3 regions of the Lactococcus sp. KTH0-1S genome follow, and region 2 is predicted to be linked to each of the others. Evidence: predicted binding sites of a transcription regulator. Region 2 holds the regulator's gene; each other region holds the start of a gene.
What was found. Region 2 encodes NrdR, which represses ribonucleotide reductase genes. Its sites were predicted from a motif close to ACACNATATATNGTGT; they were not measured.

Region 1 (5,386 bases), 240 kb from region 2:
TTAGCATTTTTACCAAATTGCTTGCGAAGTTCTGCTAACTCACCATCTGTCCAAGCATACTCAATTTTTTCTTTTTTGCCTTTTCCTTCGCTCATTTTATAAAGTGGTGGAAGGGCAATATAGACATGACCCGCTTCAACCAATGGTTTCATATAGCGATAGAAGAAAGTCAATAAGAGCGTTTGAATGTGAGCTCCATCAGTATCAGCATCGGTCATAATAATGATTTTGTCATAATTACGGTCAGCCAAGGTAAAATCTGCCCCAACGCCAGCACCAATGGTATAAATCATTGTATTGATTTCCTCATTTTTGAGAATATCTTGCATCTTAGCTTTTTCGGTATTAATGACTTTACCACGCAAAGGCAAAATGGCTTGGAATTTACGATCTCGTCCTTGTTTAGCGGACCCTCCGGCAGAATCTCCTTCGACCAAATAAAGTTCATTTTTATTTGGATTTTTTGTTTGAGCAGGGGTTAATTTACCAGACAAAAGTCCTTTGTCTTTTTTAGATTTCTTTCCATTTCGTGAATCTTCACGCGCTTTACGAGCCGCTTCACGCGCCTCACGGGCTTTGATGGCTTTACGAATCAAATTTTGCGCTAATTCGCCATTTTCCATCAAATAGAAACTTAGTTTCTCAGAAACCAAAGAATCAACAACTGGACGAGCTAAAGGAGAACCCAATTTATCTTTGGTTTGTCCTTCAAATTGGAGATGTTCCTCAGGAATTAAAACTGACAAGACGGCTGTCAAACCTTCACGATAATCCGAACCTTCAAGATTTTTATCTTTTTCTTTGAGTAAATTGACTTTACGAGCATATTCATTCATTGCTTTCGTAATTGCCGTTTTCAAACCTGCTTCGTGCGTTCCGCCATCTTTTGTTCGGACATTATTGACGAATGAAAGAATATTTTCTGAATAGCCATCATTATATTGAAGGGCAACTTCAACTTCAAAACCGTCTTGTTTTCCTTCAAAATAAAGAACTGGAGTCAAACTGTCTTTATCTTCATTAAGATAAGAAACGAAATCTTGAACCCCGTTTTCATAATGAAATTCTTCTTTTTCATCTGTTCGTTTATCTTCAAGACTAATCGTTACTTCTTTTAAAAGAAAAGCAGACTCATTTAGTCGTTCTGAAATGATATTATATTTAAATTCAGTTGTCGAAAAAATGCTAGAATCCGGCATGAAGGTAACTTTAGTCCCTGTTTTAGATTTTGGTGCTTTTCCTATTTTTTCTAAAGTAGTCGCTGGATGTCCACCATTTTCAAAACGTTGACGATAAACAGTCCCGTCACGAGTAATTTCAACTTCTAACCAAGTCGAAAGGGCATTTACGACTGAAGATCCAACACCATGGAGTCCACCAGAAGTTTTATAACCCCCTTGACCAAATTTACCACCTGCGTGCAAAATAGTAAAAATTACTTCCACAGTTGGAATACCCATGGCGTGTTTCCCAACTGGCATTCCCCGTCCTTCATCTTCTACTGATAAAGAACCATCAGCATTAATGGTCACCGAAATTCTGTTACCAAAGCCAGATAAAGCTTCATCAACCGCATTATCTACAATTTCCCAAACCAAATGGTGCAGACCAGTTCCGTCAGTTGAGCCAATATACATTCCTGGACGTTTTCTGACAGCATCCAATCCTTCAAGAACCTGAATCGCACTGTCATCATAGTTATTAATATCTATTACCATTTATTTCCCTCTCATCGAAAGCCTATATTTTCTATCTAAATCACTATTTTTTTATCCACAATGAGCTAATAAAAAATATTCATCTTGATTATTGTACCTTGTTCAGAAAGCTTTGTCAAAGGACTGCTGACAATTTTTTCATCTAATAGTAAGAATTTTTCCAAAAGTAAGTGAAGATGTTTCAATATTGTCAGTAATCTTTATTAAAAATATGATATAATTGTACAGTTAAAAGAGATTATCGATTTTAAACGAAATAAACTTCGGAGAACTTATGCTTACTATTATTCTTCTCATTGCCAGCTATCTTTTAGGGGCAATTCCATTCGGCTTATGGATTGGCAAGATTTTTTTCAAAAAAAATCTCCATGACTATGGCTCAGGAAATACTGGAACAACCAATACTTTTAGAATTCTAGGTGTAAAGGCAGGAATTTCAGTTTTTGCTTTTGACTTACTAAAGGGGACACTTGCTACTCTTTTACCCCTTTTCTTCCATATCAATAGTGTTTCACCTCTAATTTTCGGTCTTCTTGCTGTCATTGGACATACTTTTTCAATATTCGACCGCTTTAAAGGTGGAAAAGCTGTAGCAACTTCTGCTGGTGTGATTCTTGGATTTAGTCCACTCTTCTTAATTTATCTTCTTGTTGTCTTTATCATTGTCCTCTGGCTTTTTAGCATGATTAGCCTCTCTAGTGTGATAGGTGCTATATTTGCTTTATTAGGAATTCTAATTTTTCCTAGCATCGGATTTATTCTTACTTCCTACGACCTTTTATTCTCAATTATTATTTTTGTTTTAGCAATTATTATTATTTTAAGACATAGAACAAATCTCAAAAGAATCAAAAATCATTGCGAATCCCTTGTCCCATTTGGTTTAAACTTATCAAAACAAAAAGAAAAATAGCACAATATGTTGTGTTATTTTTATAATTTTACATAATTCAACACAATATCTAGTATCTTTAATTTGACTAGATATTTTTTTTACGATAAAATAAGACTATAAAAAGTTGAGAAAAAGTCAAAGACTTTTTACTCTCACTAATAAAATACGTTTGTCCTCAAAGGAGATTTAAAATGGTTACAGTCTATTCTAAAAACAATTGTATGCAATGCAAAATGGTCAAAAAATGGCTCTCAGAACATGAAATTGCCTTCGATGAAATCAATATCGATGAACAACCTGAATTTGTTGAAAAAGTGATTGAAATGGGATTTCGTGCTGCACCTGTCATTACTAAAGATGACTTTGCCTTCTCTGGTTTCCGTCCTAGCGAATTAGCAAAGTTGGCTTAATATGAAACTTGCTTATTTCAGTGTGACTGGGCAAACACGTCGCTTTGTTTCCAAAACAAACTTACCAAATGTCGAAATTAGTCCTGACGATGATATAGAAATGAATGAACCTTTTCTTTTGATAACGCCAAGTTATGCCGAAGAATCTCCAACAGTTTCTAAATCAATAGACGTTATGGACCCTGTTTTTGACTTTATGGCTTATAATGATAATTATAAACATTGTCTAGGAATTATTGGTACAGGAAATCGTAATTTTGCAGGCATTTATATTTTTACTGCTAAAGAAATTTCTGCAAAATACCAAATTCCGCTTTTATATGATTTTGAGTTTAATGGTACACCAGCCGATGTTGCTGCTGTCGAAAAACTCGCTACACAGCTTGACAAAGGAGCGAAAGTCACCTTCAAAAATCCGCTGTGATTTTATGGCTTCACCCTAATGAGTGAAGCTTCTTTATTTTTAACTTTTTATTTCTATTAATTAGTTTGAACTTATTATAATATTCGGGTTCACCCCTCTGTTTTTTATGGTTGAACGCTTTAAGAAAGGTCACTTATGTCTCTAAAACAACTTAAAGATGTAACTTATTTCAAGCTCAATAACGAGATTAACATTCCCGTTAATGGTAGCATTCCTCTTGCTAAAGATAAAGAAGCAATCACTGCTTTTTTTAAAGAAAATGTCGAACCTAATCGTTATGAAGCCGATACATATATCGATAAACTCAATTGGCTCGTTAAGGAAGAATATCTAGAAGCTGAGTTTCTTGAAAAATATAAACCAGAATTTATTACCAATCTTCGTAAAGAATTGAGTAAATTTGAATTTCATTTTGATTCATTTATGGCTGCTTACAAATTTTATAATCAATATGCCATGAAAAACAATGACGGTTCTCTCTATCTTGAAGATTTTGAAGACCGTGTGTTAATGAATGCTTTATACATGGCTGACGGCGATGAAAAATTAGCTAATAATCTTGCTTTTGCAATGATTAATCGTCGTTATCAACCTGCGACTCCGACTTTTCTAAATGCTGGACGTAAGCGTCGTGGTGAATTTGTTTCTTGTTTCCTTCTACAATTAACTGATGATATGAATTCAATTGGACGAACAATTAACTCTGCCTTGCAACTTTCTAAAAATGGTGGTGGTGTTGGTCTAAACTTGACTAATTTACGTGCTGCTGGTGCACCTATCAAAGGTTATGATGGAGTGGCAGCTGGTGTCGTTCCTGTCATGAAACTTTTTGAAGACGCCTTTTCTTATGCCAATCAATTGGGGCAACGTCAAGGTGCTGGTGTTGTTTATTTATCACTATTCCATCCAGATATTATGGAATTCTTGTCCACTAAAAAAGAAAATGCGGATGAAAAAATTCGTGTTAAAACACTCTCTCTTGGGGTTACTGTTCCTGATAAATTCTATGAATTGGTTAAAAAGGGAGAAACAATGTATCTCTTTGAGCCATATTTTGTTGAAAAATATTATGGTAAACCTTTTGCCGAAGTCGATATTACAGCTGAATATGACAAAATGGTAGCCAATCCAGAAATTCGTAAAACACCGATTAATGCCCGTGAACTTGAACAAGAACTTTCAAAACTTCAACAAGAATCTGGTTATCCTTACATCGTAAATGTTGACACAGTCAATCAAGCTAACCCTGTTGATGGTGTAATTTCAATGTCTAACCTTTGTTCTGAAATTTTGCAAGTCCAAACGCCTTCTTTTTTGAACGATGACCAAACTTATAAGGTGGTTGGAACTGACGTCGCTTGTAACTTGGGTTCAACTAATGTTTTGAATATGATGACTTCTAGCAATGAATTTGGAACTTCTATTGAAGCAATGGTTCGCGCTTTAACTTTCATCTCCGAAACTTCAAACCTCGATACTGTTCCAACTGTTCGTAAAGGTAATGATGAAATGCATGCGATTGGGCTTGGAGCAATGGGCTTACATTCTTTCTTAGCACAAAATCAAATTCATTATGACAGCAAAGAAGCCGTTGAATTTACTAGTGTTTATTTCATGTTGTTGAACTATTATACTTTAGTGGCTTCAAATAAATTAGCTGTTGAAAAAGGGTCTAGCTTCAAGAATTTTGAAAAATCTGCCTATGCTGATGGTTCTTATTTTGATAAATATTTAACACATGATTATTTTGCAGCTGTCTCTCCTAAAGTTCAAGAACTTTTCAAAGAGATTGCTGTTCCAACAATCGAGGATTGGACTGCTTTACGTGAGACAGTAAAAACTTCTGGACTCTATAATTCATATCGTATGGCAGTAGCTCCAAATGGTTCTATTTCTTATATCAATGACTGTTCTTCTTCTATTCACCCAATTGTTAATC
Region 2 (5,386 bases):
CATCTGTAATACCTGTTTCTCCGTCAACAACAGCGATGATAACATCTGCTTCGGTCATGGCAATTTCGGCTTGCGCACGAATTTCAGTCATGAAAGGTTCATCTGAAAGTTCAATCCCACCTGTATCGATGATATTGAATTTACGGGTTAACCATTCTCCTGTGGCATAGATACGGTCACGAGTTACACCTGGAATGTCTTCGACAATTGAGATGCGTTCTCCTGCAATACGGTTGAATATCGTTGATTTTCCGACATTTGGACGGCCAACGATGGCTACTGTAGGTAAGCTCATATTTTTATTTCTTTCTTTGTTTACTTATTGGATAAAAAATTATAATAGCGAAGGAGTTTGTAATCCATAGACTATATAATTTTAGACTTTGGTTTCGAGGTTCATTTTAGATAATTTCAATGCCAAACAGGCTAGTAAAAAATGGGGCTTGACTAAGACTTATCTTCATATTTTTAGCGAGTTGAGGTGTAACTTCCATGCGTTCAAATTGATTCGTAGAAAAATCAATTCCTGCAAGTGCTGTTTCCCAAAAATTTGCTGCTTCTAATTGATTTTTTAAAAGCTCCACATTCTTAAAATTACAGGCAGTAAAGAAGGTTTCTTTAGCTTCATTTTCTAAAAAACGGACTGACTTTAAGGTAGAACCTGAAAAATTTGCATAAGTCATTAGATTTTCTGTAAACTGAAGGTCTTGTAAGTGACTTTCAGTAAAATCAGTTCCTAGCAATTTGCAGGATTTAAAGATTGAGCGATAAATGCCAATTTTATTGAAGTTTAAATTGGAAAAATCACATTTTTCAAAAAGGCAATCTGTAAATTCACTGATCGTATTGTCAGTAAATTCAAAGGTTGTGTTTTTGAAAGAACAGCCTGAAAAAATAGTTCTTTGATTGATTGTCAAAGTTTCATCTATAAATTCTGCTTGATAGATTTCTCCATCAATAAAATCTTGACTTGTGGCTACTTGATAGGTGGCTGGAAGTTTTGGTTCTAAGATTTTCTTTAATTTCACAGTAATTTTTTCGCCTTTAAATTTTCTGTTGAGGCTGAAATTTCTGGTTGGCCCCACTGGTCAACAATCCGTTCAGACCATTTGTTTAAGCGTCTATTTCCAGCATATTCTTCTTGAACTTGGTCATATTTTTCAATGGTTTCAGACGTTTGCTCAACATATTTTTCTTTAAAAGCTGTTGCTTCCAAAGGAAGACGTGGTTTTACTTTGTTCAAACGTGCGGCTTTACCGAGTGCAATGCCAAAAATAGGATAAGTATAATCTGGCAAGTTCAAGACTTTAGAAATTTCTGAGGATTGGTCTCGAATTAAGCCAACCATCACCCCGTTGTAACCTAAAGATTCCGCTGCAAGAAGCGCATTTTGTCCAGCTGTTGCGGCATCAACTGATGTAATCAATAAACTTTCAATTCCTTGCGGTTGGAAATTGCCTTGATGTAATTCAACTGCCTTTTGGGCACGATTTAAATCGCCGACAAAAACTAAATATGCTGCACAATTTTTGATTGATTTTTGTGGTTGAAATTCATAAATCGCATCTTTTTGAGCTTGTGATTCTACAACAATCACAGAATATGATTGGAAATTTTTCCATGTTGATGCCATTTGAGCAGCTTTTAAGATTTTTTCCAAATCTTTAGGCTCAATTGCTTCTTCTGTAAAATTTCTGACCGAAGTGTGGTTCATCATTAAATCAATCGTTTCATTTGTTTCAGTCATGACGTCTATTCGTCCCCTCTAATCGCATTTCTTCTGCCAAATATTTCACGCGTTCCATAACCCGTTTTGCTGGCCAAATTTCATCAGCTCGCTTAGTTTCGGCTAAATGCTGTTCTAATTCTTCCATTCTTAAATTTGAAGTGAAGAAAGTCGGGAGATTTTCTTGCATGCGATGTTGTAAAATGACTTGTAAAATACTGTCACGAACCCAAGCGTTATTTTGCTCTGCCCCAATATCATCCAAAACTAAAACTTGACTGGCTTTTATTTCATTGACCCAAACCTTGGCATTGTCAAAATCTAAATCAGAAATGAAAGTGGGATAATGAAGTAACGTGGTTGAAATTCCTTTTTTAGCTAATTCGTTTGCCATCGCCGCAAGCATGAAAGATTTTCCGACCCCAAAATCTCCATAAAGATACAATCCTTTTTTCTTGGGAAAATTAGTAATAAAATCAACTAGAGCTTGGTATGGCTTGATTCTTTGAACATCATCAAGGGCAATATCTGCCAAAGTGACTTGTTTTAAATCTTTTGGAAGTCCAATAATATTCACACGTCGCAAAAGGTTTTGAGCTGCTTGTTGCTGCGCCAATTCATTTGTCGTTTGATATGAAACATCAGCATAGCCGTGATTCATGATTAAAACAGGTTCATAACCGTCAGCTGCCCGTTTTTCACCTTTTTCAAATTTTTCATGCTCACGAACGTATTCATAAAACTTGGAGTAAGAGCGTTGAATTTCGTCAGAAGTCATTTGATGTTGGGCAATAAAAGCTTGCACATCAGCATTTTTTAGTACTTCTGTGACTAATTTTTCAAAATTTTCACGGATGTCTTGACGTTTTCCTAAGATGTCTCCGATAGATTCCATTAATTTTGCTCTCCTTTCAGTTTTTTGAGAGAGTCAAGCCTTATTTTCTCAAGTTTTGCAAGTTCTTCTTGGCTTGTCTTATTTTCATAATCTGGATTTGACCATTTTGGTGCTTCTTTTTTGATTTTCATTGGTAGTTTTTCAGCTCCAGTTTTAGCTTTAGCAGCAGCTAATTCTTCTCGTTCCAAAATTCGTTTTACCGCTGTTTCAGCTGTAAATACTTCATTTCTCATCCAGTCATTGGCTAATGCATTTACAAAATTTGGATTTAACGACGCATTTTTTTGCTGTACTAAAACATAGTGAATCAAAATATTTTGGACTTCTGCTGGCAAATTTTGGCGACTTAAATTAGTTAAAAGCTTATGTTCTTCCGAACTGACAAAGCCTCCAGCTTGCGCTTTTATCTGTCGGATGAAATCATCTGGTTCATGAGATTTACTGATGACAATCAAATCGGCAAAAGCTTTAGGAAAGGCTGAAAGTGCTGGTTGCGGTTGGCTAGCTCCTGAAAGACTTCTCATCAAATTATTCATGTTCAAACTTTTATCAGCATTGGCTGTTTTTTCTGCTTGCTTGAATAATTCGTACCAATTGAGTTCAAATTTTTCTGCTAGTGAATAGAGCGTTAAGGAGTCTTGATTTTCATTGTTTAAATGATAGCCTTGACGTTCCATAATACTTTTAAAGGCCCCCATATCAAAACGCTCCTTTGTATTTGAAGGGTTTTGTTGAGCTTGTGAGTCAAAACTAACTTTATAAACTTCATGAAATTTCTTGGAAACTTCTTTTCCTTTTGGTTCCATTCTTTTAGCTAAAGCAGCTACTCGGTTTTCACCAATTCTTGAAATCAAAAGTTGTCTATAAAAATCATCTGCGAGGAAATTTTCAAAATTTAGCGGACTTTTTACTTCAAAATAAAGACTGGTATGATCATCATAAACGCGAACTAATGATAAGCCAGATAATTTATCTAATGCTTCAATAAAAGGATTGAGACCGAGATTTAGATATTCCAAAAAGTGAGAAATTCTTCCAGTAGAGAAGCTTAGCATTAATTGATAAAGCGCAAAGGCATCCGTGCCAATGATTGGTAAATAGAGCAGACGAAAAGTCTCAGCGTCAAAGCTGGTCTTTCCTCGATTAAGCATTGTAAATGAATCTCCTGCTCTCATTTTTTTCCTCACTTTTTACTGACAGAAAGTTCAGCAAGCTGATCTTTCTTTTATTTACCGATAAAACGCTCCTTATTCAGTCACTTTTTACTGACAGAAAGTTCAGCAAGCTGATCTTTCTTTTATTTACCGATAAAACGCTCCTTATTCAGTCACTTTTTACTGACAGAAAGTCCAGCAAGCTGATCTTTCTTTTATTTGCCGATAAAATGCTCCCCCTATTCAGTCGCTTTTAATGACAGAAAGTTCAGCGAGCTGATCTTTCTTTTATTTGCCGATAAAATGCTCCCTATTCAGTCGCATTTTACTGACGGATTTATTTTTTGGTAATATTTTTAAGGAGCTCTTCTAATTCACTGACATCTTTGAATGAACGGTAGACGCTGGCAAATCTGATATAGGTGATATCATCCAATTCAGCTAGTTCTTGCATCACAAATTCACCAATGACATCTGATTCAACTTCATTACTGTCTAGTTGACGAATTTTTCTTTCAACGTTTGCAACTGTTGTTTCAATATCTTCACTTGATACTGGGCGTTTGTATGCTGAACGAACTAAACCACGTACAATTTTTTCACGATTAAAGGGTTCACGTTTGTCATCTTTTTTGATGACTAAAAGGGGCATTTCTTCGATACGTTCAAAGGTTGTGAAGCGAAAACCACATGATTCACAAACACGACGACGGCGAATAGCATCTTCGGCTTGTCTTGAATCAACAACTTTTGATTCTTCAGAAGAACACTTTGGACATCTCATTTTATTCTCCTTAATAGATAATAAATTCTTATTAATTTTACTGACAGAAAATTGGTTTAGACTTTCTTACTCTGTCAGTACTTTTTTCATTAGTTTTAATGACAGAAAGCAACTTATTTACTTCTTAGGCAAAAATTTTGCTTCCAATCTATAAATTACTTGACCTTTTTGTGAGAATTTTTGCTCATACTCGGTCATTACATTTTGAGTTGCAAATTCTTCGTCTTGGTGTAAATCTAACCAAACTTTTTTAAGTTCCATGCCATAGTTAGCTAAAGAAACTAAAGAATATTCAAACAATCCCCGATTATCAGTTTTGAAATGAATTTCACCTTCAGGACGTAAAATCTTTTCATAAGTTGCAAGAAAAGATTTATAAGTCAAACGTCGTTTTTCATGACGGCCTTTTGGCCAAGGGTCAGAAAAGTTCAAATAGACTTGGTCAATTTCACCATCAGCAAAATATTCACTCAAAGCAGCTCCATCAACAAGCATCATTTGTACGTTTGGCAAATCTGCTTCAATTGCTTTATCTAAAGCATAAGATAAAACTGATAATTGCATATCAATTGCAATGTAATTTATTTCTGGATGAAGAGCTGCCATTCCTGTGATGAAAGCTCCTTTTCCACAACCCACTTCAATATGAATCGGATGATCATTTCCAAAACGTTCTGACCAACGTCCTTTAAAGTCCGCTGGATTTTCAACTACGATATGTGCGTTTTCAGCAAGCATTTCGCCTGCCCCTTTACGATTTCTGACGCGCATTTTTACCTCAATTTTTTAATTTTTGTAGAAAATCAGCAAAAGTGATCTTCTATTTC
Region 3 (5,386 bases), 510 kb from region 2:
GAATTTGTACGGATATTTGTGTTGTTTCCAATGCCTTGCTAATCAAAGCCTATGCGCCAGAAGTAAAAATAAGTGTTGATGCTTCTTGCTGTGCTGGAGTTTCACCTGAAAAACATTTGGCAGCACTTGAAACAATGCGTTCTTGTCAAATAGAAATCACGAATGCCTAATTTTGGTAAAAAGTTACTGACAGGTCTGTCAGTAATTTCAACTTGACAAAATCCTTATGATAATTGATAATGGAGTGAGAAATAAGAAAAATTTTGAAGGTGAGTGCGAGGTATAAATTTGGATTATCATCAATTATTTTCCCGCTTGAACGAAAAACTTTCAGAAGAAAATTTGCAACTTCACTTACACTGTGTTGGTGGTTTCGTCCTTGAATACTATGGAATGAAGGCAACAGAGGATATAGATGCCTTTTATGAAAGTACCGAGAAAGTTGAAAAAATCATTCAAGAAATTGGTGAAGAATTTCATGTCGGAACCTCTAATGAACCTTGGTTGAGTCAAGCAGTCGGCGAAGTCATGTCTCATTCAAAAACAGATGAAACTATTATTTTTGTGGAAAGTCATTTGACTGTTGGTCTGTCATCACTTGAATCTATTCTTATCGATAAAATACAAGCTGGCCGAACCAAAGATGTTCCAGACATCGCAAAAATAATGAAAAAATTAAAAATTGAAAGCCCAGATCCTCTCTTAGAACGATTTAAACATACAGATGGTTCAGCAGACCCAGCGGTCATTTTGGAGGCTTTTAGTTTAGCTTATGGCGAAGATGCCTTAAAAAATTATTTACGAAAAAATCCAAAAATACTGAGGTTATTGCAATGACGTGGATTGAATATCTCCTGAATGCTGCTCAAAAGTCTAAATGGAATTTAGAACTTTGGGTCCGTTATTTAAATAAAGTGATTCAACGGGACAAAATTTTACTTTCAAAAACAGATATTGATTATTTAATGAGTTCTGAAGAATTAACTTCATTTCAACGCGTTTTTCTTGAACTCGCGCTTGAAAAAGAGACAACACCTTGGGAAATGACTGTTGGAATGTCTGAACCGACTCAATCGATTCATCTTCAGTCTGTTTTAAAAGAATTAAAAAAAGAATGAATTAACTTTCATTCTTTTTTATTTTATAAATTACAATTTATTTAATACGAAGATATTGACCAATTAAAATGGTATCACTTGATAAATGATTCCAAGCCTTAATTGAAGCAATTGGGCTACCAGATTTTTGTGAAAGCCCCCAAAGCGTATCTCCTTTAACAACCTTATGGATAGAGGTATTTGAAGCTGCAGAAGAGTTAGAAGTTGAACTTGTAGAGGCTGAGCTTGAACCTGCTGAAGAACTTGAAGAACCAGCAGATTGTGAAACGATCAAGTTTTGTCCAATATAAATTGTATCAGAATTCAAATGATTCCAACTCTTGAGTTGACCAATCGTCGTTTTATATTTGACAGAGAGTCCCCAGAGCGTATCGCCAGATTTAACCTTAATTGTCGTCTGTGAAGCTGGTTTAGCAGGAGTGACCGAAGTAGTGGGCGTTGTGCTTGCGGCAGAATTTCCTGAAGAATTTGAATTATTTGTATTAGACGAAGAAGTTGAAGTTGTCAATACAAGCTTTTGCCCAATATAGATGACTGTACTTTTAAGATTGTTTGCGCTTTGGATTTGAGCAACACTAATTCCATATTTTTGCGAAATCCCCCAAAGTGTATCGCCAGATTTAACCGTATAAGTGGTTGAGCTTGTATTTGAATTATTATTGGTATTTGTAGCTGTTGAACCACCGGAATTAGAAGTACCAGCAGAAGAAGCACCGTCAAAACGAGTCAAATTATATTGAGAAATAATTCGATTCAGGGAAGCACCATAATTAGGATCAGTTGCATATTTTCCTGTTAAAGCTGCGGTTGCAGCTTGATAAGTTGCTGCGTTTGCTCGCCAAGCTTTAGCATAATAAGGACCATTTCCAAAGTTTGTAGTTTTTAAAACATAAGCATTGTCTTGGAAACTTTGGTTAAAGGAAGGATAAACCCTAAATGGCATATCTTTTGTGACCCATTTACCATTGAGATATTCTTGAGTTTTAAAAACAACGCTTTTTCCTTGATAAGTTCCCTGAATACCGAATAAATTATAATAGGGGGCACGAGAAAGTTGGCTTGAACCCCAGTTACTTTCCAAAATAGCTTGGGCAATCATAACTGAAGGATAAAGACCATTACTATCGGCAACTGGTTTTGCTGATGCAGCAATACTTTCAATAAAAGCTTCTGTCGAATTGGTTGCGGCTTGAACCATTGGGCTTGTTTGTTGGAGCAAAAGCTCATGAGTGGTCGTCAAAGTTCCCGCGATGAGAACGGCGCCAGCAAATTTGGTCGCTGGTTTATAAAAAGCCAGTGGTTTTTTGGCTTTCTTTTTTAAATGTCTATTTTTTACTTTAATACGAGAAACTGGCATAAATAATTCCTTTCCTGAAAATACAGAATAAAATAAGTACTACCCTATTTTACCACGGTTAATGGAAGAAAAAGATGACAATTATGTGGCGGTTTGTAAACGTTTTTTATTTAATGTTTTATATTGGCTAAAAAATATGAGAATTTAGAGAAAAAGTCTGATTTAAGACACATTAATTACATTTTGAATACAAAGAGATTATATTTTACTTTGCGAAATTGAGAAAAGGGAATGAAAACAAGCAACACAAGATATTGTGTGTATTTACATAATTTAACCTATATATTGTGTCATTTCCGAGAATTTGATAAAATAGATGATGTAATTGAAGAGGATGGTTAATATGAAAAGTGAAGTAAAATATCAAGATGTAACACTAGAAGAAATTAATGTGATAAAGCGTGACGGACGCTCAGTGAAATTTAACAGTGAGAAAATTTTTGATGCTTTGACTAAAGCGGCTAAAAAAGTCGAACTGACAGATATGTCGGTTCTTTCAGAACTTACTGACAGAGTAGTCAGTGAAATCTTTACTCGTTTTTCTGAAAATGTCAAAATTTATGAAATTCAATCAATTGTTGAGCAAGAACTCCTTGAGTCTGGTGAAACTCAATTGGCTGAAGAATATATCTCTTATCGTGCTAACCGTGATTTGGCCCGTACCAAAGCAACGGATATCAATTTCACGATTGAAAAATTAATTAATCGCGACCAAACTGTCGTTAATGAAAATGCCAATAAAGATTCTAACGTTTTCAATACTCAACGTGATTTGACAGCTGGTGCGGTTTCCAAAGCAATTGGTTTGAAACTTCTTCCGCCACATGTGGCAAATGCTCACCAAAAAGGTGACATTCATTATCATGACCTTGATTATAGTCCATTTACTACAATGGCTAACTGTTGTTTGATTGACTTTAAAAATATGTTTGAAAATGGTTTTAAACTTGGCAATGCGCAAGTAGATTCGCCAAAATCAATTCAAACAGCAACTGCGCAAGCCAGTCAAATCATCGCTAACGTGGCTAGTTCACAATATGGTGGTTGTTCATTTGACCGTGCCGATGAAGTATTGGCGCCTTACGCAAAATTAAATTATAAAAAACATTTAAAAGATGCCCAAAAATGGATTGAGGGTGCTGAAAAACAAGAAGCTTATGCTCGTGAAAAAACAGCCAAAGATATCTATGATGCAATGCAATCTTTAGAATATGAAATTAATACTTTGTTTACTTCAAATGGTCAAACGCCTTTTGTGACGGTTGGTTTTGGTCTTGGAGATGATTGGTATGCGCGTGAAATTCAAAAAGCGATTTTGAAAGTACGGATTGGTGGTTTAGGTTCAGAACACCGTACTGCCATTTTCCCTAAATTAATTTTCACACTCAAACGTGGACTTAACCTTGAAGTAGGGACACCAAACTATGACATCAAAGAACTTGCACTTGAATGTTCAACAAAACGGATGTACCCTGATATTTTGAGCTATGATAAAATTGTTGAATTAACAGGTTCATTTAAAGCTTCAATGGGTTGTCGTTCATTCTTACAAGGCTGGAAAGATGAAAATGGGAATGACGTGACTGCTGGACGTAATAATCTTGGAGTTGTTACAGTTAACCTTCCACGTATTGCTCTTGAAGCCGCTGGAAATAAAGAAAAATTTTGGGAAATCTTCAATGAAAGAATTGAAATTGCTCATGATGCGCTTGCCTTTCGTGTTGAACGTGCTAAAGAAGCACAACCTAAAAATGCACCTATTCTCTTTATGAATGGTGCATTGGGACGTCTTGATGCCGAAGGTTCAGTTGATGAATTGTACAATAAAGAACGTGCAACTGTAAGTTTAGGTTACATTGGACTTTATGAAGTGGCGACTACATTTTATGGCCCAACTTGGGAAAATAATCCTGAAGCTAAAGCTTTTACAATTGAAATTGTGAAACGAATGCATGAAGATTGTGAAGATTGGTCTAAAGCCTCTGGTTATCATTATTCTGTTTACTCAACACCGTCAGAAAGTTTAACTGACCGTTTCTGCCGAATGGATAAAGAAAAATTCGGTTCAGTTGCAGATATTACTGACAAAGATTACTATACTAATTCTTTCCACTATGATGTGCGTAAAAATCCAACTCCATTTGAAAAATTAGAGTTTGAAAAAGACTATCCTGTTTATGCCAATGGTGGATTCATTCATTACTGTGAATATCCTGTTCTTCAACAAAATCCGAAAGCTCTTGAAGCAGTCTGGGACTTTGCCTACGATCGCATTGGATATCTTGGAACAAATGCACCAATTGACCACTGCTATGCTTGTGGCTTTGAAGGAGATTTTGCGGCAACGGAACGTGGATTTAAATGTCCACAATGTGGCAATGATGATCCTAAAACCTGTGACGTTGTCAAAAGAACTTGTGGATATCTTGGAAATCCGCAAGCACGTCCAATGGTTCATGGTCGTCACAAAGAAATTTCATCACGTGTAAAACATATGAATGGTTCTGTCGGAGCTTTGAACGATGGAAATTTGATTGATTCAGTCGAAGTTGACGAAGCAAAATCAAAATATTTTGCGGAGAAATAAGTATGAAAGAGAAAAAAGTTGCCAAAGTATTGGGTGTATCTGAATTAAAGAATCTGTCAATAGATAAATTTGGGAATATATTAAGCCTGATTAATAAAAAGAAAATAGATCCAGAACTTGCTAAGCAGATTATGGAAAACTCTCCTGAAATGTTTTCAGCCATCAAAGAATATGTAAATAAAACTGTGCCAGACCTTTTAAAAAATATTATAGATACAAGTAAAGAAGAGTCAATGCAAAAGGTAGAAATAATTGGGGAAATCCAAAAAACACTTTCACAAAGTATAGCTAAAGAAGATATTGAACAAGATGAGAGAATGTTTC

Region 1: the regulator NrdR is predicted to act here: its motif matches at 2,672-2,687, upstream of ACRYLU_RS04995 (redoxin NrdH).
Region 3: the regulator NrdR is predicted to act here: its motif matches at 2,720-2,735, upstream of nrdD (anaerobic ribonucleoside-triphosphate reductase).

Annotation. Positions count from the first base shown of each region.
Region 1 covers NZ_CP195165.1:1,009,358-1,014,743, reverse strand. The annotation lists gene parE (DNA topoisomerase IV subunit B) at 1-1,718, opposite strand, end outside; gene plsY (glycerol-3-phosphate 1-O-acyltransferase PlsY) at 1,993-2,631, shown strand; gene ACRYLU_RS04995 (redoxin NrdH) at 2,805-3,023, shown strand; gene nrdI (class Ib ribonucleoside-diphosphate reductase assembly flavoprotein NrdI) at 3,025-3,447, shown strand; gene nrdE (class 1b ribonucleoside-diphosphate reductase subunit alpha) at 3,583-5,386, shown strand, end outside.
Region 2 covers NZ_CP195165.1:769,524-774,909, reverse strand. The annotation lists gene der (ribosome biogenesis GTPase Der) at 1-295, opposite strand, end outside; gene ACRYLU_RS03865 (pentapeptide repeat-containing protein) at 402-1,028, opposite strand; gene ACRYLU_RS03860 (NADPH-dependent oxidoreductase) at 1,025-1,747, opposite strand; gene dnaI (primosomal protein DnaI) at 1,740-2,621, opposite strand; gene ACRYLU_RS03850 (DnaD domain protein) at 2,621-3,796, opposite strand; gene nrdR (transcriptional regulator NrdR) at 4,113-4,559, opposite strand; gene trmB (tRNA (guanosine(46)-N7)-methyltransferase TrmB) at 4,677-5,330, opposite strand.
Region 3 covers NZ_CP195165.1:260,742-266,127, forward strand. The annotation lists gene ACRYLU_RS01330 (cysteine hydrolase family protein) at 1-170, shown strand, start outside; gene ACRYLU_RS01335 (DUF6036 family nucleotidyltransferase) at 289-837, shown strand; gene ACRYLU_RS01340 (hypothetical protein) at 834-1,118, shown strand; gene ACRYLU_RS01345 (LysM peptidoglycan-binding domain-containing protein) at 1,156-2,475, opposite strand; gene nrdD (anaerobic ribonucleoside-triphosphate reductase) at 2,819-5,062, shown strand; gene ACRYLU_RS01355 (hypothetical protein) at 5,065-5,386, shown strand, end outside.